Regions from separate parts of the Mesorhizobium sp. B3-1-7 genome, predicted to be linked through region 2. Evidence: predicted binding sites of a transcription regulator. Region 2 holds the regulator's gene; the other holds the start of a gene.

Region 1 (10,572 bases), on a different contig from region 2:
AATAGGGACGTTTCTCCAGGCCGGTGAAGACGTTCTTGAACTGCACCATGCCTGCGTTTGTGAACATCAGCGTCGGATCGTTGCGCGGCACCAACGGGCTGGAGGCGACGATCTCGTGGCCCTCCTTGCGGAAGTAGTCGAGAAATGTCGACCGGATATCGTTCACGCCACTCATTGCGTACTGCCTTTTCGCGAGAACCGCCGGCGTCGCCGGCGGCTGATGGGCTTTGGTGTTTCCAGAAGATAGATGGGCCTTTTAGCCGTAGCTCTTGAGCCTGTCCAGAAACACGGAGTTAGGTCAATCCGCCGGCGAGCGACGGCCCGGCGCCGCCCGCAAAATGCAAAACCGCCGGCGCGAAGGCCGGCGGTTCGGGTACGCAATACTCAAGAACTCGATTACATAAGCATAAGACGATAAACAAGGATTGTGGCCGAACTCCGGCTAAGCCGACGAATAGCTTCCGCCCAATCCCGAACAGGAAACTGCTGCGCGATCTTCCTGGAACGAACCGGCCCTACAAGGCGCCGGCTTCGTCCTCGAAACCGTCGTCGCCGCCTTCGGAGCCGCCATTCTCGAGAAATTTCTCGGCGATCAGCCCGGCATTCTGGCGCAATGCAAGTTCGACCTCACGCGCCGTATCGGGATTGTCGCGCAGGAACAGTTTTGCGTTCTCGCGACCTTGGCCGAGGCGCTGCGAATTGTAGGAGAACCAGGCGCCTGACTTCTCGATGACGCCAGCCTTGACGCCGAGATCGATCAGCTCGCCGGTCTTCGACACGCCCTCGCCATACATGATGTCGAACTCGACCACCTTGAAGGGCGGGGCCAGCTTGTTCTTCACCACCTTGACGCGGGTCTGGTTGCCGACGACCTCGTCGCGGTCCTTGACCGAGCCGATGCGGCGGATGTCGAGGCGCACCGAGGCGTAGAATTTCAGCGCGTTGCCGCCGGTGGTCGTCTCGGGCGAGCCGAACATGACGCCGATCTTCATGCGGATCTGGTTGATGAAGATGACCATTGTGTTGGAGCGCGAGATCGAGGCGGTCAGCTTGCGCAGCGCCTGGCTCATCAGGCGAGCCTGAAGACCGGGCAGCGAATCGCCCATCTCGCCTTCGATTTCAGCGCGCGGCGTCAGTGCCGCCACCGAGTCGACGACCAGCACGTCGATGGCGCCCGAACGCACCAGCGTGTCGCAGATTTCCAGCGCCTGCTCGCCGGTGTCGGGCTGCGAGATCAAAAGGTTCTCGAGGTCGACGCCAAGCTTGCGGGCATAAACCGGATCGAGCGCGTGCTCGGCATCGACGAAGGCGCAGATACCGCCCTTCTTCTGGGCTTCCGCCACCGTGTGCAGCGCCAGCGTCGTCTTGCCCGAGCTTTCCGGCCCGTAAATCTCGATGATGCGGCCGCGCGGCAGGCCGCCGACGCCGAGCGCGATGTCGAGGCCGAGCGAGCCGGTCGGCACGGTTTCGATCTCGACCACCTGCTCGTTGGCGCCGAGCCGCATGATCGAGCCCTTGCCGAAAGCGCGCTCGATTTGCGACAGCGCCGCGTCCAGAGCCTTTGATTTGTCCACTGCCTTATCCTCTACAAGCCGCAAAGAATTCTGAGCCATGATACATCACCCCTTGGTCGTCAATGAAGGCCGGACAATCCGTGATCCCTGCTTGTTTTGTACCTTTTTTGTTCTCATTTGGCAAGGGGCGGCAAGCAGCTGAAAAACAATCAATATCTGGATATGTTCTTTCTTTGTCCCACCAGGGCTGGAGCGAAACAGAACCACTGGTCCAGAAGAGATTTGATATCCGCATGTCCCGAATCGCGGCGCCGATTGCGGTGTGACGCGCAGAAACTTAGTGTGCGCAGCCAACTATCAACCAAGGTTACCATATCCGCATGCCGACATCCCCAACAATCCTGGCGCTGGGCGGAGCCCATATCGACCGGCGCGGCCAGGTCTCGGGCGCCTATGTGCCCGCCGCTTCGAATCCCGGCATCATGCGCGAGGACGTCGGCGGCGTGGTTTTCAACGCGCTGCGCAGCGTGGTGAAGCGCGGCGTGTCGGCCTCGCTGATATCGGTGCGCGGCGGCGACGCTGCGGCCGACACCGTCGCCTTGGCGATCGACAACGCCGGAATAGCGGACCTCTCGGTGGTGTTCCTCGACCGCACGACGCCGAGCTACACGGCGTTGATCGACGCCGAAGGTGAGCTGATCGTCGGGCTGGCCGACATGACGCTCTACGATCTTGCCTTCCCCAAGCAGATGAGGCGTTCCAAGGTGCGCGAGGCGATCGCCGCGGCCGACGCCATCCTGTGCGACGCCAACCTGCCGACGGCGGCGCTGGAGCGCTTGGTAGCGCTTGCCGGTGGCCGGCCGGTCTTCGCCATCGCCGTCTCGCCGGCCAAGGTCGTCCGCCTGGCGCCGCTGCTCGACGACCTGTCGCTGCTTTTCATGAACCGCCGCGAAGCCGCCGCGCTGGCCGGCGCCGAGCTATCCGGCGAAACCCTTGTCGACGCGCTCAGGCGGGCCGGCCTGAATGCCGGCGTGGTCACGTCCGGCAGCGCCCCGGTTCTGGGCTTCGACGACACCGGCATCTTCGAGATCGATCCACCCGCGCCGCGCAAGGTTGCCGACGTGACCGGAGCCGGCGACGCCTTGACCGGCGCAACGGTCGCCGCCTTGCTGCGCGGCCTGCCGCTGCGTGCCGCGCTGCGCGAAGGCCTTGCCGCGGCGATGCTTGCCATCGAGAGCCCGGAGGCCGTGCCGTCTTTCACGGCGGGCAACTTCACGCAGGTGCTTGGCCTTGTGCCGGAGGCGCGGGAGGTGGCATAGGGCCACCAGACACCCACTTCCTCCTGATCGGAGACAGCCGTGACACCCGACACCGCCCACCCCTTCGTCGACATCCACCCGCCCGTGGCGGAGGCGCTTGCCGCCGGCCGGCCGGTGGTGGCGCTGGAAAGCACCATCATCACCCACGGCATGCCCTACCCCGACAATGGCGCGATGGCCGCCAAGGTCGAACAGATCATCATCGATGGCGGCGCGCTGCCGGCGACGATCGCCGTGGTCGACGGCCGCATCAAGATCGGCCTGTCCGACGGCGAGCGCGAATCGCTTGCCATGACCGGTGACGCCATGAAGCTGTCGCGCGCCGATATCGGCTTCGCCGTCGCTCAAAAGCGCACCGGCGGCACCACCGTTGCGGCCACTATGATCGCCGCGCATATGGCCGGCATAAAGGTCTTCGCCACCGGCGGCATTGGCGGCGTCCACAAAGGCGCGGAAAAGAGCTTCGATATCTCGGCCGATCTCGACGAGCTGGCGCGCACGCCGGTTGTCGTTGTCTCTGCCGGCGCCAAGGCGATCCTCGACATCGAAAAGACGCTGGAAGTGCTGGAGACGCGCGGCGTGCCGGTGATCGGCCATGGCTGCGAGACGATGCCCGCCTTCTGGTCGAGGCAGTCGCCCTTCCGCGCGCCGCTGACGCTCAATGCGCCGCAGGACATTGCGCATTTCTATCGCACGCGGCAGGCGCTGGGCCTCGGCGGCGGCATCCTCATCGCCAATCCGGTGCCGCGGAACGACGAGATCCCCGCCGACGAAATGGCTGGCTATATCGAAGCCGCGCAGAAGGCCGCCGAAGCCCAGAACGTCACCGGCAAGGCGGTGACGCCGTTCCTTTTGTCGAAGATCCTGGAGCTCACCGGCGGCCGCAGCCTGAAGACCAACATCGCGCTGGTCGAGAACAACGCGCGGCTGGCGGCGGAGATTGCCAAGGCGTTGTAGGCGCGGAACGCTCAACTACCGGCAGCGATAGCCAAATGCGAACGCCGCGTTCCGTCACACCCCCTCTGGCCTGCCATCTCCCCCGCAAGGGGCGAGATTAGCAGCTTGGCCGCCGGCATTCTTCTTGCAACGTCGGCGATTGGCGAAAGTCGTGGCGAGGGTCAATCTCGCCCCTTGCGGGGGAGATGTCCGGCAGGACAGAGAGGGTTGCTGTCCCTCGGCATCTCCAAAAGGCCGCCACAACGCCCTCGAAAATTATCTCCCCGCCCTTCGTCCCGCCTCGTAAGCGCGCCGCGCCCATACCGCCATTTCGTCGGGGTCGTCGAAAGCCTCGTCGGGAATGCTCCAGTATGGCATCGCCACCTCCTTGCCGTGCCGCGAGCCTGTATAGGTCCATTGCTTGCAGCCAGCGGCTTCGAAGTCGGGGATGCTCTCCTCGTCGGCCTTGAGCAGCAATTCGCCGCGCACGACGACCGCGACGATGACGCCGTCGCAATAGATGCCCTTGCCCCCGAACAGTTTTCTGATGCTGATCGGTCCCAGGCTTTCGAACAATTCTTCAAGGCGCGCGTTGTCCATGCCGCGATCATCTCATCCGGCATGGGCCTTGTCATCGCCGCAACCAAAAGCATGCTGACAGGTTGAGATCGGAAAACGGAGATCCCGCCATGCCCGTCCTGCTCAAAGGCTCCTGCCGCTGCGGCGCCGTCCGCTTCGAGGTGGAAAGCCACACGCCGGTGCCGTTCATGCTCTGCTACTGCTCGATCTGCCGCAAGCAGCAGGGCGGCGGCGGTTTCGCCATCAATCTCGGCGCCGACTGCGAGACGCTTGATATCAGGGGCAAGCGCAATCTCGGTGTCTACCGCGCCGAGATCGAGGACGACGAGCATCCGCATTGCGAGGTCTCGACCGGCGAACGCAATTTCTGCAAGAAATGCGGCGCGGCGCTGTGGCTTTACGACCCGACCTGGCCGGACCTCGTGCATCCCTTCGCCTCGGCGATCGACAGCGACCTGCCGACGCCGCCGGAAAAGGTGCATCTGATGCTGAAATACAAGGCGAACTGGGTCGAGCCGGTGATCGGGAAAAATGACAAGGTGTTCGACGTCTATCCCGAGGAATCGATCGCCGACTGGCACAAACGGACGGGGATGTGGGTGGATTAGCGACAGGAGGCCGAAATGAACCTCACGACGCACAAGAAATTCAAAGGCGATCGTTTGATGCCTTGGGGCAAGGGCACGGTCGTCTCGGACGCGAAGGGATATGTTTTTCTGTCCGGCAACACCGCCACCATCGACGATTACGATCCGTCGAAACACCAGGGGGGCGCCGTTGGCGACGCGGCAACGCAATGGCGCGAGATCCTCGCGAACATCAAGTCGGATCTGGAGGAGCTTGGCAGCTCGCTCGACCATCTGGTCAAGGTGACGTTCTACGTCAAAGGACCTTTCCCGTCCGGCGGCGTTCTCAGCTCACCCAACTTTCGTCTGGACGTGCTGGACGAATTCTTCGCCGAACATTGCCCGAAGCACTGCAGCTACAACAACCCGCCGCCATCGGAAGTGATCGGCGTCGCCGCCCTGGCGCAGCCGGATCTTGTTGTCGAGCTCGTCGTCATTGCGGCGCTGCCGGACTGAGCGGAACCGCCGACGGGCTTGGTCAGGCCGAGGCGCGTGCCTCGGCAAGCGCCTTGAGGTCGGCAGGCTTCAGCTCGACGGATTCGCCGCAGCCGCAGGCCGAGCTCTGGTTCGGATTCCTGAAGGTGAAGCCGGTGCGCAGCGTCGTCAGCTCGAAATCCATCTCGGTGCCAAACAGGAACAACGCCGCTTCCGGCGCGACATAGACATGCGCGCCGTCGCGTTCGATATGGTCGTCCTTGGGGTTCGGCTCGGTGACCAGGTCGACCGTGTATTCCATGCCGGCGCAGCCGCCCTTCTTGATGCCGAGCCGGATGCCATGCGCACCTTCGCGCGTGGCGGCGATCTCGCGCACCCGGTCGGCGGCCTTTTCGGTCATCGTGATGACGGCGAAGCGTCCCATATCATTCTCCACGTTCGCGCGGGTTCAAGGCCCGCGGAATGAGTCTGCCCTTAAGATGGTGAAGTTTCACCTAGCGTGCAAGTCAAGCTCAATACCACCCGACCGCGACCTGCGCCTCTTCCGACATGCGGTCGGGCGTCCATGGCGGGTCGAACGTCATGTTGACCTCGACGCCGGAGACGCCTTCGACGGCGCCGACGGCGTTCTCGACCCAGCCAGGCATCTCGCCGGCCACCGGGCAGCCCGGAGCGGTCAGTGTCATGTCGATCTTGACCGAACGATCGTCCTCGATGTCGATCTTGTAGACCAGGCCGAGCTCATAGATGTCGGCCGGGATTTCTGGGTCGTAGACCGTCTTCAGCGCCGAGACGATGTCGTCGGTCAGCCGCGCCAGCTCATCGGCGGGGATCGCCGAGGCCGAAACGATGCCGTTCGCGGCCGTTTCCGGCGCTTTTTCTGCGGTGGTGCTCACGTCGTCCATCATCGTCACCCGAAGAACTTTCGCGCCTTTTCCAGCGCCTCGGCCAAGGCGTCCACTTCGGCCCTGGTATTATACATGCCGAACGATGCCCTGCATGTGGAGGTTACGCCGAAGCGTTTCAACAGCGGCTGGGCGCAATGCGTGCCGGCACGGACGGCGACGCCTTGCCGGTCGATCACCATCGACACGTCATGCGCATGGATGCCCTGCAATTCGAACGAGATGATGGCGCCTTTGCCAGGCGCGTCGCCGAAGATGCGCAGCGAGTTGATCGCGCGCAGCCGCTCATGCGCGTAAGTCTTGAGGTCCGCCTCGTGCGCGGCGATGCGCTCGCGGCCAACCTTCTCCATGTAATCGAGCGCCGCGCCCAGACCGATCGCCTGCACGATCGGTGGGGTGCCGGCCTCGAAGCGATGCGGCGGCTCGTTATAGGTGACGATGTCCTCCGTCACTTCCTCGATCATCTCGCCGCCGCCCATGAAGGGGCGCATCTCTTCCAGCCTGTCCTTCTTGCCGTAGAGCACGCCGATTCCGGAAGGGCCGTAGACCTTGTGTCCGGTGAAGACGAAGAAATCGCAGTCGAGATCCTGCACGTCGATCGGCATGTGGACGGCGCTCTGGCTGCCGTCGACGAGGACCGGAATTCCACGCGCATGCGCGACGCGCACGATCTCCTTGATCGGCGTCACCGTGCCCAGCGCATTCGACATCTGGGTGATGGCGACGAGCTTGGTACGGTCGGTCAGCCGTCTTTCGAATTCCTCGATATGGAAGGCGCCGAGATCGTCGACCGGCACCCAGATCAGCTTGGCGCCCTGCCGCTCGCGGATGAAATGCCACGGCACGATGTTGGAGTGGTGCTCCATGATCGAAAGCACGATCTCGTCACCCTCGCCAATCCGGGGCATGCCCCAGCCATAGGCGACCGTGTTGATCGCCGAGGTGGTGTTGGAGGTGAAGACGATGTTGTCGGTGCTCGGCGCATTGAGAAACCGCTGCACCGACTTGCGCGCATTCTCATAGGCATCGGTCGCGGCATTGGAGAGGAAATGCAGACCGCGATGGACGTTGGCGTATTCCTGGGAATAGGCGTGCTGGATGGTGTCGAGCACCACCTGCGGCTTCTGCGCCGAGGCGCCATTGTCGAGATAGACCAGCGGCTTGCCGTAGACCTGGCGCGACAGGATCGGGAAATCGCGGCGGATCGCCTCGACGTCATATGGGGTGGTTTCGATCTTCTGGTCCATTTCGAAGTCCTTGTCGGCCGAAGCCGCGATCCTTCCGACCGAGCTTCGCTCGGCCACCTTCTCCCACAAGGGGAGAAGGTAGGCGCTACCCGTGCGTCAAAAACCAGCCGTCGAGCCGCGCTTCCAGCGCTTCGACCAGCGCCTCGTCGTCCAGTTCCTCGATCACTTCGGCCACGAATGCCTTCACCAGAAGGCCCCGCGCCGACTTCTCGTCGATGCCGCGAGCCATCAGGTAGAACAGGTGGTTGTGGTCGATCTCGGTGACCGTCGCGCCATGGCCGCAGACGACGTCGTCGGCGAAGATCTCCAGCTCCGGCTTGGTCGAGAACTCGCCGTCGTCCGACAGAAGCAGCGTGTTGCAGGCCATCTTGGCGTTGGTCTTCTGCGCGTATTGATGCACATTGATGCGGCCCTGGAAGACGCCGCGCGCCTTGCCGGTCACGACATTGCGGATCACTTCCGTCGAGGTCGTGTGCGGCACGGCGTGGTCGAGCACCATGGTGGTGTCGGTATGGGTGTCGCCGGCCAGAAGGTTGATGCCGCGCAATTTGAAGTCCGCGCCTTCGCCCGTCGTCCTGACCACGATCTCCTGGCGAACGAGCTTGCCGCCGGCGTTCATCACGAACAGCGTCAGCTTGGCATCCTTGCCGATATGCGCCTTGAACTGGGCGAGATGCGTGGCCGTATCGGGCTGCTCCTGCACGATCAACCAGGTCACTTCCGCGCCGTCGCCGACCACGAGCTGGCTGACCGAAGAGACGAGCGCCTCGTCGCCCTCGCCCGTCTGGCGCTCGACGACAATCGCCTTGGCGCCGGCGCCGACACGCGCCAAGAGCCGCACATGCGACTGGCCGCCGGCCTGCAGGTTCTGCAATTCGACCGGCTTCTCCAGTTCCACACCGTCGGCGATATCGACGAATAAGCCGTCGGCGACGAAAGCGGTGTTGAGCGCACCGATGGCGTCGTCGCTGCCGTAGGGGTCCAGTCCCGGAGCCACGCTGCCGTCGGTCAGTTTCTCCGACAGGCGCTGCACCGCGACGCCTTCGATCTCCTGCAGCTTCGATTGCGAGACGCCGTTCAGCACCGGCAGCACCGCCGAGCCTTCAAGGATCGGCGCCAGCGCCTTGACGACGGCGTCGGTCTCGAACGCCGGCACCGAAGTGAGCAGCCGGCGCAGGTCCGTATAATGCCAGGATTCGACGCGGCGCGTCGGCAGGCCGTGCTTGATCGCCTCGATCGCGTCGTCGCGCTTGACCATCACCGCGCCGTCGCCGGGCAGCAGCGACAGCCGCTCGCCGAAGGCATCGATCAGCGCCGTCTCGGCCAATGTCCTTTGGGGCTGTGCATGCATGTTCATGGCTCTTGCCTCGACTGCCATCTCACGCCGCTTCGCCGATCACGCCGGCATAGCCGTTGGCCTCGAGATCGAGCGCCAGCGACTTGTCGCCCGACTTGATGACCTGGCCCTTGTAGAGCACGTGCACGGAGTCCGGCACGATGTGCTCGAGCAGGCGCTGGTAGTGGGTGATGACGACGATGGCCCGGTCCGGCGAACGCAGCGCGTTGACGCCGTCCGAGACGATCTTCAGCGCATCGATGTCGAGGCCGGAATCGGTCTCGTCGAGCACGCAAAGCTTCGGCTCGAGCAGCTTCATCTGCAGGATCTCGGCGCGCTTCTTCTCGCCGCCGGAGAAGCCGACATTGAGCGGCCGCTTCAGCATCGCCATATCCATGTTGAGCGAGGCTGCGGCATCTTTTACGCGCTTTAAAAATTCGGGGATTTTCAGCGGCTCCTCGCCGCGCGCCTTGCGCTGCTCGTTCATCGCCACCTTCAGGAATTCCATGGTCGCGACGCCCGGTATCTCCATCGGATACTGGAAGGCGAGGAAGATGCCGGCCGTGGCGCGCTCGGCCGGATCCATTTCGAGGATCGACTGGCCGTTATAGAGGATGTCGCCTTCGGTGACCTCATAATCCTCGCGGCCGGCGAGGATGTAGGACAGCGTCGACTTGCCCGAGCCGTTCGGACCCATGATGGCGGCGACCTCGCCGGCTTTTACCGAGAGATTCAGGCCGCGGATGATCTCGGTGCCGTCGTCGACGATGCGGGCATGCAAATTCTTGATCTCAAGCATAATTTCTTCCTGAATGTCTTTTGCGGTCAGCCGACCGAACCCTCAAGGCTGATGCCGATCAGCTTCTGCGCCTCGACGGCAAACTCCATCGGCAGCTGCTGGATGACGTCCTTGACGAAGCCGTTGACGATCAGTGCGATCGCCTCTTCCTCGGGGATACCGCGCTGCATGACATAGAACTTCTGGTCCTCGGAGATTTTCGACGTCGTCGCCTCGTGCTCGAACTGCGCCGTCGAATTCTTGGCTTCCATGTAAGGCACGGTGTGCGCGCCGCACTGGTCGCCGATCAGGAGCGAATCGCAATTGGTGAAATTGCGCGCATTGGCCGCCTTGCGATGCGCCGAGACCTGGCCGCGATAGGTGTTTTGCGAGAAGCCGGCGGCGATGCCCTTGGAGATGATGCGGCTCGACGTGTTCTTGCCGAGATGGATCATCTTGGTGCCGCTATCGACCTGCTGATAACCGTTCGACACCGCGATCGAATAGAACTCGCCGGAGGAATCGTCGCCGCGCAGGATGCAGCTCGGATATTTCCAGGTGATCGCCGAACCGGTCTCGACTTGCGTCCACGAGATCTTCGAGCGATCGCCGCGGCAGTCGCCGCGCTTGGTGACGAAATTGTAGATGCCGCCCTTGCCCTCGGCGTCGCCGGGGTACCAGTTCTGCACAGTCGAATACTTGATCTCGGCATCGTCGAGCGCGATCAGCTCGACCACCGCCGCGTGCAGCTGGTTCTCGTCGCGCTGCGGCGCCGTGCAGCCTTCGAGATAGGAGACGTAAGCCCCCTCCTCGGCGATGATCAGCGTACGCTCGAACTGGCCTGTGTTCTTCTCGTTGATGCGGAAATAGGTCGACAACTCCATCGGGCAGCGAACG
Region 2 (10,572 bases):
CGGTCTATCCCGCCGTTTTAACGCAATTCTCGACCGAAACCATTCACACCGCCGAATTGCTCTATTCGGCGATCAGTGCCCGAGTGAGGGGATGATCCGGATCTCCGAGCCCATCGACAACGTTGAAATGATGCCGGTCCGGCTCGACCACTGAACCGGTGGTGGCGCCGAGCCCGGTCCAGATGTTGGCAAGCAATGTACTCTGGCGCAGGAATTCCGAACGCTCGCCGCCGCCGACCCAACAGGTGATGCGGGCTCCCCGCCGAGGCCGCAGCAAAGCCGGGCTTTCGCTCAACGCTTCCTTCTCGTCGATGTTCAGGGTCTCGTTCAGTGCGGTGAACATCAGCGGCCGAAGGTCGTGCAGGCCTGAGATCGAAACAACCTGGCGTATGCGCCGCGACACATCGGACGACAGCGGCGAGGCCGCGGTCACCATCCGGCTGACGAGATGTCCGCCGGCCGAGTGCCCGGTCAGCACCAGCGGACCATCGATCATCGCTGCCGCCTTCTCGATCGCTGCCGCAACCTCGTTGACGATGCCGCTGATCCTGGTCTGCGGGCAAAGCGTGTAAGAGGGCATGGCGACGGCAAAACCGTGGCCGACCGCACCTCCAGCCAGATGCGACCAGGAGGTCTTGTCTGATTCCATCCAGTAACCGCCATGGATGAACACGACGAGCCCCTTTGGCGCAGCAGGTGGGAGAAACAGATCGAACCGGTTGCGCGGCGCTTCGCCGTACACGATATCGAACCGCGCCCTGCCTTGCGCCAGCAGCTTTTCCCGAAAGGCCCGCGCCGGTTGATCCCAAGCCGCGGGCCAGCGGTCGCCGCCGGCGATGTTCGCGCCGTTGGCATAGGCGTTGTCCCAGTCGGCAATACGGTGTCCGAGCAACGGCCCCTCCACGATCAGCTCAATGTCGAGTGGTTTTGATTGGCATCGCCGCGGTCAGGTAACGGTTGTCTTGACCGCGAAGCGGGCTTCTCGCCAGACGCCGGTCCGCAAGATGTCCTCGAGCACTTCGACGGCATTCCAGACATCCCTGTAGCCGACATAGAGCGGGGTAAAACCGAAGCGCATGGTCGACGGCGCCCGAAAATCACCGATCACGCCGCGTTCGATCAGGGCCCGCATGATCTGGTAGCCATGCTGGTGAATGAAGGAAATCTGGCTGCCGCGTTTGGCGCCGTCGCGGGTGCTTTCCAGCGTAAGATCGTAACCGCCGCACCGTGCCTCGACGAGTTCGATGAACAGATCGGCCAGCGCAATGCTCTTCCTCCGCACCGTCGCCAGGTCAACGCCGTTCCAGATGTCGAGCGCGCCTTTCAGCGTCCGCATCGACAGGACCGGCTGCGTGCCGCACAGAAATCGGCGGATGCCGGTGCCTGGCGCATAGGCTTGCTCGAAGGCGAACGGCCGTGCATGGCTCCACCACCCGCTGAGCGGCTGCCGCACATCGGCAAGATGCCGCTCGGCCGCATAGATGAAGGCAGGAGAACCTGGCCCGCCATTGAGATATTTATAGGTGCAGCCGACGGCGAAATCGGCGCTTGCCCTGTCAAGTTCTACCGGCATGGCGCCCGCGCTGTGGCAGAGATCCCATACGATCAGCGCACCGGCGTCATGCGCCATGCGCGTAAGCGCCGCCATGTCGCGCAACTCGCCGGATTTGTAATTGACGTGGTTGACCAACACCACCGCCACGCGTTCGTCGATCAGTTCCTCGATGCTCGGCGCGTCCACGCCAGCCAGGCGCAGGACAGTGTTCTTTCCGGTCGAGGTCACCCCTTCGGCCATATAGATATCGGTCGGAAAACTGTCGCCCTCGGCAACGATCACGGTTCGGTCCGGCCGCATCGCCATCGCCGCGTGCAGCACTTTGTAGATGTTGATCGACGTGGTGTCGCAGACCACGGTCTGGCCCGGCGCCGCGCCGATCAGGCGTCCGAGCCGGTCGCCCAGCTCGACCGGCATGTCGAACCATCCATCCTTGTTCCAGGCACGAATGAGGTCATGCGCCCACTCCTCGGCAGCTGCCTTGCGCAACTCGTCGAATGCGGCGTGCGAGGCCGCTCCCAACGAATTCCCGTCGAGGTAGATCACCCCCTCCGGCAGGACAAAGCGATCGCGCAGGGCGCGCAGCGGATCCGCTGCATCCATCGCCTCGGTCTCGGCGAGATCAGGAATTCCCCCCATCATGCTGCCGCCTCCATTTCGGCATGGCGCCTCTCACGGCTGGCCAAGGACGGTTGTCTCACCACCGTCCGTGCCACGGCAAGAACCTTCTGCGCTATGTTAGCTGGTCCATAGACGGCGAAGACCATGGATCGGAATCATTGCCGAAGTTGGCATTTTGGGTCCGTTTCGTTCACGGTGAAGCACGTTCGCGCAAGAGCCGAAGCAATCCCGCCCGCGCCTTTGTGATGGTGTTGGACCGCGCTTCAGCTTAAGGAGGGCCGCATAATCGAGCGGAATCAATGACACCGCTGACCTGACTCGGCCAGGTATCCCTTGGATGCAACATTGTTTCCGAAGCCTCAACAAATTCACTAAACTTTAAACGGTTGCGGAACACAACTGGAACAGATAGTGTTTGTTCTGGGTTTGTTTTTCTGATTCCGGTTTCAGAACCCAAGGGGGCCGCCATGCTGACGCGCAAACAACATGAACTGCTGATGTTCATCCATGAACGCCTCAAGGAGAGCGGGATTCCGCCGTCTTTCGACGAGATGAAGGAAGCGCTCGATCTGGCCTCCAAATCGGGCATCCATCGGCTGATCACGGCGCTGGAAGAACGCGGCTTCATTCGCCGGCTGCCGAACCGGGCGCGCGCGCTTGAAGTGCTGCGGCTGCCCGACTCGATCGCGCCTGGCCTGAATGCCGCGAGAAAGTTTTCGCCGAGCGTCATCCAGGGCGGCCAGGGCAATCTTGGCCGCCAGGTCAAGCCGGCGGCGCCCTCTCGCACGCCGACACCCAGCAATGACGACGACGCTGTTTCGGCCGTGTCCATTCCGGTGATGGGCCGCATCGCCGCCGGCGTGCCGATAGACGCTATCCAGCACCAGACGCATTCGATCTCGGTGCCGCCGGACATGATCATGGGCGGCGAGCATTACGCGTTGGAGGTCAAGGGCGACTCGATGATCGAGGCCGGCATCTTCGACGGCGATACCGTCATCATCCGCAATGCCAACACGGCAAGCCCGGGTGAGATCGTGGTGGCGCTGGTCGACGATGAGGAGGCGACCCTGAAGCGTTTCCGCCGCAAGGGTGCCTCGATCGCGCTCGAAGCCGCCAACCCGGCGTATGAGACCCGTATCTTCGGACCGGACCGGGTCAAGGTTCAGGGTAAGCTCGTCGGACTCATCCGCCGTTACTGAGCAGAACCGCGCGGCGGTCTTCGCCGGAACTGCGTGCCACCTATTCTGTAGGCTGCGGCGCGACCGCCGGCTTTTCCGGTCGTTGATAGGGCGGCAGCCCCCTCGCCTCACGCGCGTATTTCCGCTGCTCGTGCCAGGGTCGGTACGGTTCTTCGACCGCGTAGCGAACGATTGGCCGCGCGGTTGCCGATTGCGGATCGAAGAAGATGGCGGCGCTGCCGTCGCGTGCCAGTTGCCGCTTGGTGACGACAAGCACGCGCGGATCGCGGCATGGGTTGTAGGCCGTGGCGTCGTCGATGACGATGAGGTCGGCGAAACCGCAAGCAGGCCGGGCGCTGGCGCGATTCTCGGTGAGCGCGACGATGGCGCCGGAAGGATGCCGGCCGATGCAGAGGTCGCCGATGCAGTAGAAGGGCGAGCCGGGCGGCAGGTCGACGGGATCGGCGATGTCGAGGGCGTCTTTAGCGAACGTCTCCGGCGGTACGATTTCCTCGGCTTTCAGCGCCCGTTTCCAGTTGTCCGTGGTGAACTCGTTGGAGCGCGTGCGGTTGATGGCAAGCTCGCCGCCGCCGATCGGCATCGCCACCAGATGCGCGTCCTCCGAGACAAGCACATCCGGGGCGCGGACATGCGGAATGGCCAGCAGCGCGGCGAGCGCGAAGGGTACGGCGGCAAGCCTCAGCCAGGTGGTGGCCATCGTCGCGATGACCAGCGCGACCGTCGCCAGCAGCACCGACTGGATCGAGATCAGCCCGACGGCGTCGACCGGTGAGCGCTCGGAGATCCACGCCGAAATGGCGATCATCGCCGTCAGGCCCTTGCCCATCACATAAAGGAATGGGCCGTCGAAGCCGAAGGGCATGGCCAGCGCGCTCAACACGGCAAACGGCATGACGATCAGTGAGACGATCGGCATGACCGCCAGATTGGCCAGCAGGCTGAGCGGCGACACCCGCTGGAAGTGCCAGATCGCAAACAACAATGTCGCGCTGCCCGCGATGAGCGATGTCACGGCGGCACCACCCACTCCGATCGCCAGTTTTCGCGATAGGAAGCCGAGGAACGAACGCTTTGCCGGCGGCGCGGTCGTTTTGCCGGCGCGATAGTCGGCAAAACCGGCATAGGCGCCGACCAGCGCGGCGGTGGCGGCGAAGGACATCTGGAAGCTTGGGCCGACCACTTCGTGCGGCGAGACAAGGATAACGGCGATGGCCGAGATCGCCAGGTTGCGCATGGTGAGCGCCGCGCGGTCGAAGAGCACGGCGGCAAGCATCACGGCCAGCATGATGAAACTCCGCTCGGCCGCCACCACGATGCCGGAGATCACGAGGTAGGCGGCGATCGAGAGCAGCGCGATTCCAGCGGCATATTTCTTCACCGGTCGGCGCGACGAGAAATCCGGAAACAGCGCGAAGGCGCCGCGCAAAAGGACCATGATCGTGCCGGCGACCAGCGCCATATGCAGGCCGGAGATCGAAATGATGTGGTAGATGCCGGTCCGTCGCATCGACTCGTTGATCGCCTCCGGAATGCCGGCACGAACGCCGACGATCAGTGCCGCTGCGATCTCGCCTTCGGATCCGCCGATGGCGCTCCTGATGTGATCGGCGATCCCTTCGCGCGCGTTTTCCACCGCCGATGCGATGCGGGCGCCAAAGGGCGCCTCCACCGGCGCAATCAGCTTTGGATCACCCAGGAAAAAGCCGCTGCCGCCAATGCCGGCAAAATAGCTGTCGAAGGAAAAGTCGTAGCTGTCCGGCCGAACCGGACCTGTCGGCGGCAGCAGCTTGGCATAGCCGGTCAGCATCGACCCGGCTGTCATGCCGGACGGGATCCTGCGGGCCGACAACCTGACGCGGTCCGGCGCGTAGCGCAGCTTCGGATGTTCCGTGGAAATCAGGTCGATGGTCAGCCGGACACGGCCATTGGCCATCGCCTCGGCGGTGACGAGGCGGCCCGTCAGCCGTGTCTGGATTTCCGAACCCAGCATCGGGGTTGCCATCCGCCAGGTCTCGACCTTGGCCGCGAGAAAGCCCAAGGCGCAGAAAAACGCCGCCATGAAGACAAGGTGCGTTCTGTGCCGGGAATGTGAGACCGCCGCGCAGACTGCCATCAGGGCCACTGCCGCAAGCGGCCTGTAGAGATCCGGCTCGACGCTCAGCGAGAAGTAATAGATGACGCCGGCGGCCAAAAACACCGGCACCAGCAGGAAGCCGATGCCGCGGTCGAGCTCGGTGGCGGCAGCGGTGCCGATGCTTCGGCGCAGTGCGGGAAGCGAGGCGCGGCCAAGCTGTTTGCGGATTCGGCCGACGCTCGCCGTTGGCGAGACCGGCTGTATTGCACCGTCACCGGGTGGCATAAACTCGGTAGGTGCCCGCGGCTCCGGAAGCGAAACCGGCGCTCCCTCTTCGGGCGCGGCATGGGCAAACATCAGGCGTTCGCTGACGCCAGCTGTCGTTCCCCCGCCCTCCTCCGCGCCCCGGCCATGTCCAGCCATCGGGTCTGCCCCTTGCGCCCCAGACCGCCTATGCTACATGAACGCCGGTCGCGTGGAAGTCCGCGCGAAACATGCATTTTTTCAGTGCTTCCTCGAGAGTTCCATGTCCGACAAGGTCGTCACCCGTTTTGCCCCCTCGCCCACAGGCTACCTGCATATTGGCGGGGCGCGTACGGCGCTGTTCAACTGGCTCTATGCCAGGCACACCGGCGGCACGATGCTGCTGCGCATCGAGGATACCGATCGCGAGCGCTCCACCGAAGCTGCCACCGCCGCCATTCTCGACGGGCTGACCTGGCTTGGCCTCTCCTGGGACGGCGAGGCCGTCTCGCAGTTCGAGCGCGCGCCGCGTCATCGCGAGGTGGCCGAGGAGCTCGTGCGCATGGGCAAGGCCTATTACGCCTATGAGACGCCGGCCGAGCTGGAGGCGATGCGCGAGGCGGCCCGCGCCAAGGGTCTGCCGCCGCGCTACAACGGCCAGTGGCGCGACCGCGGCCCCTCCGAGGCGCCGGCAGGCGTCAAGGGTGCGATCCGCATCAAGGCGCCGACCGAAGGCGTGACGATCGTCAACGACCGCGTGCAGGGCGAGGTGCGCTTCCCGAACAAGGATCTCGACGACTTCATCATCCTGCGTTCCGACGGCGTCCCGACCTACATGCATGCCGTCGTCGTCGACGATCACGACATGGGCGTCACCCACATCATCCGCGGCGACGATCACCTGACCAACGCCGCGCGCCAGACGGTGATCTACGACGCCATGGGCTGGGATGTGCCGTCGATGTCGCACATCCCGCTGATCCACGGCGCTGACGGCGCCAAGCTGTCGAAGCGGCACGGCGCGCTCGGCGTCGAAGCCTATCGCGCCATGGGTTATCTGCCCGAGGCTCTGCTGAACTATCTGGCCAGGCTCGGCTGGAGCCATGGCGACGACGAGGTGATGTCGGTCAAGGACATGGTCGCGTGGTTCGACATCGGCGACGTCAACAAGGGCGCGGCGCGCTTCGACTTCGCCAAGCTCGAGGCGCTGAACGGCGTCCATATGCGCAAGATGGATGACCAGGCGCTGTTCGACATCTTCGTCGCCACCTTGCCCTATCTCGAAGGCGGCCCGACGTTCGCGGCAAAGCTCGACGACAGGCGCAAGGCGCAACTGCTTGCCGCCATGCCCGGTCTCAAGGAGCGGGCCAAGACCCTGGTCGAGCTGGTCGACGGAGCGGCGTTTCTGTTCGCCGAGCGGCCGTTGCCGCTGGATGAGAAGGCGGCCGGCTTGCTCAACGCGGATGCGCGCGCGATTCTGCGCGGCGCGCATGGCGCATTGTCTGCCGTCGAGGGCGACTGGAGCGCCGCCTCGGCCGAGGCTTCGATCCGCGACTTTGCGCAGGCCGGTGGGCACAAGCTCGGCGCCGTGGCACAGCCGCTTCGGGCCGCGCTGACCGGCCGCAGCACCTCGCCCGGCGTGTTCGACGTGCTTGCCGTGTTGGGTCGCCAGGAAAGCCTGGCGAGGATTGGAGATCAAATCGATTAGCAGCGAACTGGCCCAAGAAGATTGGCATTGAAAGGTGTGTTTCGCAGTGCAACATTAGGCTTGGCCCAATCTGGCACGCACCTCCTAAAATGCGATGGCAAGTTCGCGCATTCCGGTGATTTCGACGTGTCGTTTGCAGGAATTGCCTTGCCGGCATGAGGAACATAAAGGAGTTTGCAATGAGCGAAGCTGCGACAAAACTGGAACCGAGCGGCAAGGCGCATGAGTCGACCGCCAGGCTCGAACTCGCCGGCAAGACCCATGAATTCAAGGTGCGAAGCGGGTCGACCGGGCCTGACGTGATCGATATCGGCGCGCTCTACAGCACGACCGGCGTCTTCACCTACGACCCCGGCTTCACCTCCACGGCAAGCTGCGAGTCGGCAATCACCTTCATCGACGGCGATGCCGGCATCCTGCTGCATCGCGGCTATCCGATCGACCAGCTTGCCGAACATGGCGACTTCCTCGAGGTCTGCTACCTCCTGCTCTACGGTGAACTCCCGACCAAGGCGCAGAAGGAGGATTTCGACTATCGCGTGACGCGCCACACGATGGTGCACGAGCAGATGTCGCGCTTTTTCACCGGCTTCCGCCGCGATGCGCATCCGATGGCCGTCATGTGCGGCGTGGTCGGCGCGCTATCGGCCTTCTATCACGACTCCACCGACATCTCGGATCCCTACCAGCGCATGGTCGCCTCGATGCGCCTGATCGCCAAGATGCCGACGATCGCGGCGATGGCCTACAAATACCACATCGGCCAGCCGTTCATTTACCCGAAGAACGAGCTGAACTTCGCCGCCAACTTCCTGCACATGTGCTTTGCCGTGCCGTGCGAGGAATACAAGATCAATCCGGTGCTGGCGCGCGCCATGGAGCGCATCTTCATCCTGCACGCCGACCACGAGCAGAACGCCTCGACCTCGACCGTCCGCCTCGCCGGCTCCTCGGGCGCCAACCCGTTCGCCTGCATCGCCGCCGGCATTGCCTGCCTGTGGGGTCCGGCGCATGGCGGGGCCAACGAAGCAGCGCTCAACATGCTGGGCGAGATCGGCCATGTCGACCACATCCCGGAATTCATCGCCCGCGCCAAGGACAAGAACGATCCGTTCCGGCTGATGGGCTTTGGCCACCGCGTCTACAAGAACTACGATCCGCGCGCCAAGATCATGCAGAAGACGGCGCATGAGGTGCTGGGCGAACTCGGCATCAAGGACGATCCGTTGCTCGACATCGCCATGGAGCTGGAAAAGATTGCGCTGACCGACGCCTACTTCATCGAAAAGAAGCTCTACCCGAATGTCGACTTCTACTCCGGCATCACGCTAAAGGCGTTGGGATTCCCCACCACCATGTTCACCGTGCTGTTCGCCGTTGCCCGCACCGTCGGCTGGATCGCGCAGTGGAAGGAAATGATCGAGGATCCGCACCAGAAGATCGGCCGCCCGCGCCAGCTCTACACCGGCGCCACGGAACGCGATTACGTGCCGATTGCCAAGAGATAGGGAATAGGCAGTAGGCAGTAGGCAGTAGAAAGAGAGCCCCTACTGCCTACTGCCTACTGCCTACTGCCTACTGCCTTCCTGATGCACCCCATCACCACCTCGGCGGCGATCTCGCCCGAGGGCCGCTCGGTCGCCATGCGGCGGGCGATCTCGGCAAAGCCCGCCTTTTGCCAGGCGCGCATGCCGGTGTCGGCAAACAGGGCTTCCAGCTGCCGGGCTAGGTTTTCCGGCCGGACATACTGATCGTAGAATTCCGGCACCAGCGCGCGGTCGGATATCAAATTGGGCAGCAGTGCCGACCACGTCGTCACCATATGCTGCAGAATCTGGCGCGCGATCGGGTCGAGCTTGTAGCAGGAAACCATCGGAACGCCTGCGAGCGCCAGTTCCAGCGAAACCGTTCCAGACGCGATCAACGCCGCATCGGCCTTGCCGAAAGCCTGCCATTTGCGCTCCGGCTCGGTGATGATTTCCGGCTTGTCGTCCCAGCTGGCGACCGAGGCCTTCACCGGCTCAGCGACATGCGGCACCGTCGGCAACAGCAAGCGCAGACGATGGCCGCGCTGGCGCAGGACCGACATCGTCTTGCCGAACGGCTCGATCAGCCGCCTCACCTCGCCGCGGCGCGAACCGGGCAGCACCAGCAGCGTCTTGACGCGATCGCCGGACAGGTCGCGCGGCATCGCCTGCGCCTTGGCGGCGCCAAGCACGCCCGAATCCTGCGTCAGCCGGTGTCCGACATAGGTGCCGGGCGGCCCGCCAAGGCGGGCGAGCGCCTTCACCTCGAAGGGCAGGATGCAGAGGATGTGATCGACATAGGGCTTCATCGCCACCGCCCTGCCCGGCCGCCAGGCCCATACGCTCGGGCAGACATAGTGGACGATCGGGATGGCCGGCGCCGTTGCGCGGACCTTCTTCGCGACGCGCAGCGAAAAGTCCGGACTGTCAATGGTGACCAGGCAATCGGGCCGCTCGGCCGCGATTGTCGCCGCCGTCTGGCCGATACGGCGCATCAGCCGCGGCAGGTCGCGCAGCACCGCGCTAAAACCCATCAGCGCGATCTCGCCGCCGTCGAAGAGCGGGTTCAGTCCCAGCTGCTGCAAGTGCCTGCCGCCAATGCCCACGAGCTGAACCTTGCGGCCGGTCGTGCGTTCGAGCGCCCGCACGATGTCGGCGCCGAGCAGATCGCCGGATTCCTCGCCGGCGACGATCGCGATCTTGAGCGGCTTGTCAGCGACCATTAGCCGGCTCCCCATTGGCCATTTTCGTCGCGGGCAGGCCGACAATGAACAGGCCAAGCGCATTGGCGCGAGCAAGCGTGGTCGGACCTTCAAGGATAAGCGAACGGCCGGCTTCGACGGCTATGCCGGCAAGGCCTGCCGCATGCGCGGCCTCGATGGTCTGCGGGCCGATAGTGGGCAAGTCGGCGCGCAATTCCTGGCCCGGCTTGGCGCATTTGACCAGCACGCCGCGCGCCTTGCCGGCCAGCCTGCCGTGGCCGCGCAATTCCCGCGTTCTGTCGAGCAGGCCGGCGGTGCCTTCAATGCCTTCGAGGGCGACGGCTCGACCTCCAATCGCAATCGCAGCCTGTCCGATATCGAGTGCGCCGATGGCCTTGGCCGCCTTACGGGCGGCTTCGATGTCACGCCAGTCGGACTGGT

What was found. Region 2 encodes LexA, which represses DNA repair genes until DNA is damaged. Its sites were predicted from a motif close to TGTTCNNNNTGTGTTCNG; they were not measured.
Region 1: a site for LexA is predicted at 1,672-1,689, ahead of recA (recombinase RecA). Genes of this name have one in related genera too.

The regions. Positions count from the first base shown of each region.
Region 1 covers NZ_VFTL01000009.1:113,794-124,365, reverse strand. The annotation lists gene alaS (alanine--tRNA ligase) at 1-175, opposite strand, end outside; gene recA (recombinase RecA) at 516-1,613, opposite strand; gene FJ417_RS10190 (carbohydrate kinase family protein) at 1,895-2,833, shown strand; gene FJ417_RS10185 (pseudouridine-5'-phosphate glycosidase) at 2,873-3,790, shown strand; gene FJ417_RS10175 (TfoX/Sxy family protein) at 4,046-4,369, opposite strand; gene FJ417_RS10170 (GFA family protein) at 4,459-4,956, shown strand; gene FJ417_RS10165 (RidA family protein) at 4,972-5,430, shown strand; gene sufA (Fe-S cluster assembly scaffold SufA) at 5,453-5,833, opposite strand; gene FJ417_RS10155 (SUF system Fe-S cluster assembly protein) at 5,922-6,314, opposite strand; gene FJ417_RS10150 (cysteine desulfurase) at 6,320-7,561, opposite strand; gene sufD (Fe-S cluster assembly protein SufD) at 7,647-8,918, opposite strand; gene sufC (Fe-S cluster assembly ATPase SufC) at 8,941-9,696, opposite strand; gene sufB (Fe-S cluster assembly protein SufB) at 9,723-10,572, opposite strand, start outside.
Region 2 covers NZ_VFTL01000005.1:79,223-89,794, forward strand. The annotation lists gene FJ417_RS05710 (alpha/beta hydrolase) at 62-892, opposite strand; gene kynU (kynureninase) at 947-2,194, opposite strand; gene lexA (transcriptional repressor LexA) at 2,644-3,378, shown strand; gene FJ417_RS05725 (ComEC/Rec2 family competence protein) at 3,419-5,875, opposite strand; gene gltX (glutamate--tRNA ligase) at 5,979-7,403, shown strand; gene gltA (citrate synthase) at 7,583-8,911, shown strand; gene lpxB (lipid-A-disaccharide synthase) at 8,965-10,152, opposite strand; gene lpxI (UDP-2,3-diacylglucosamine diphosphatase LpxI) at 10,142-10,572, opposite strand, start outside.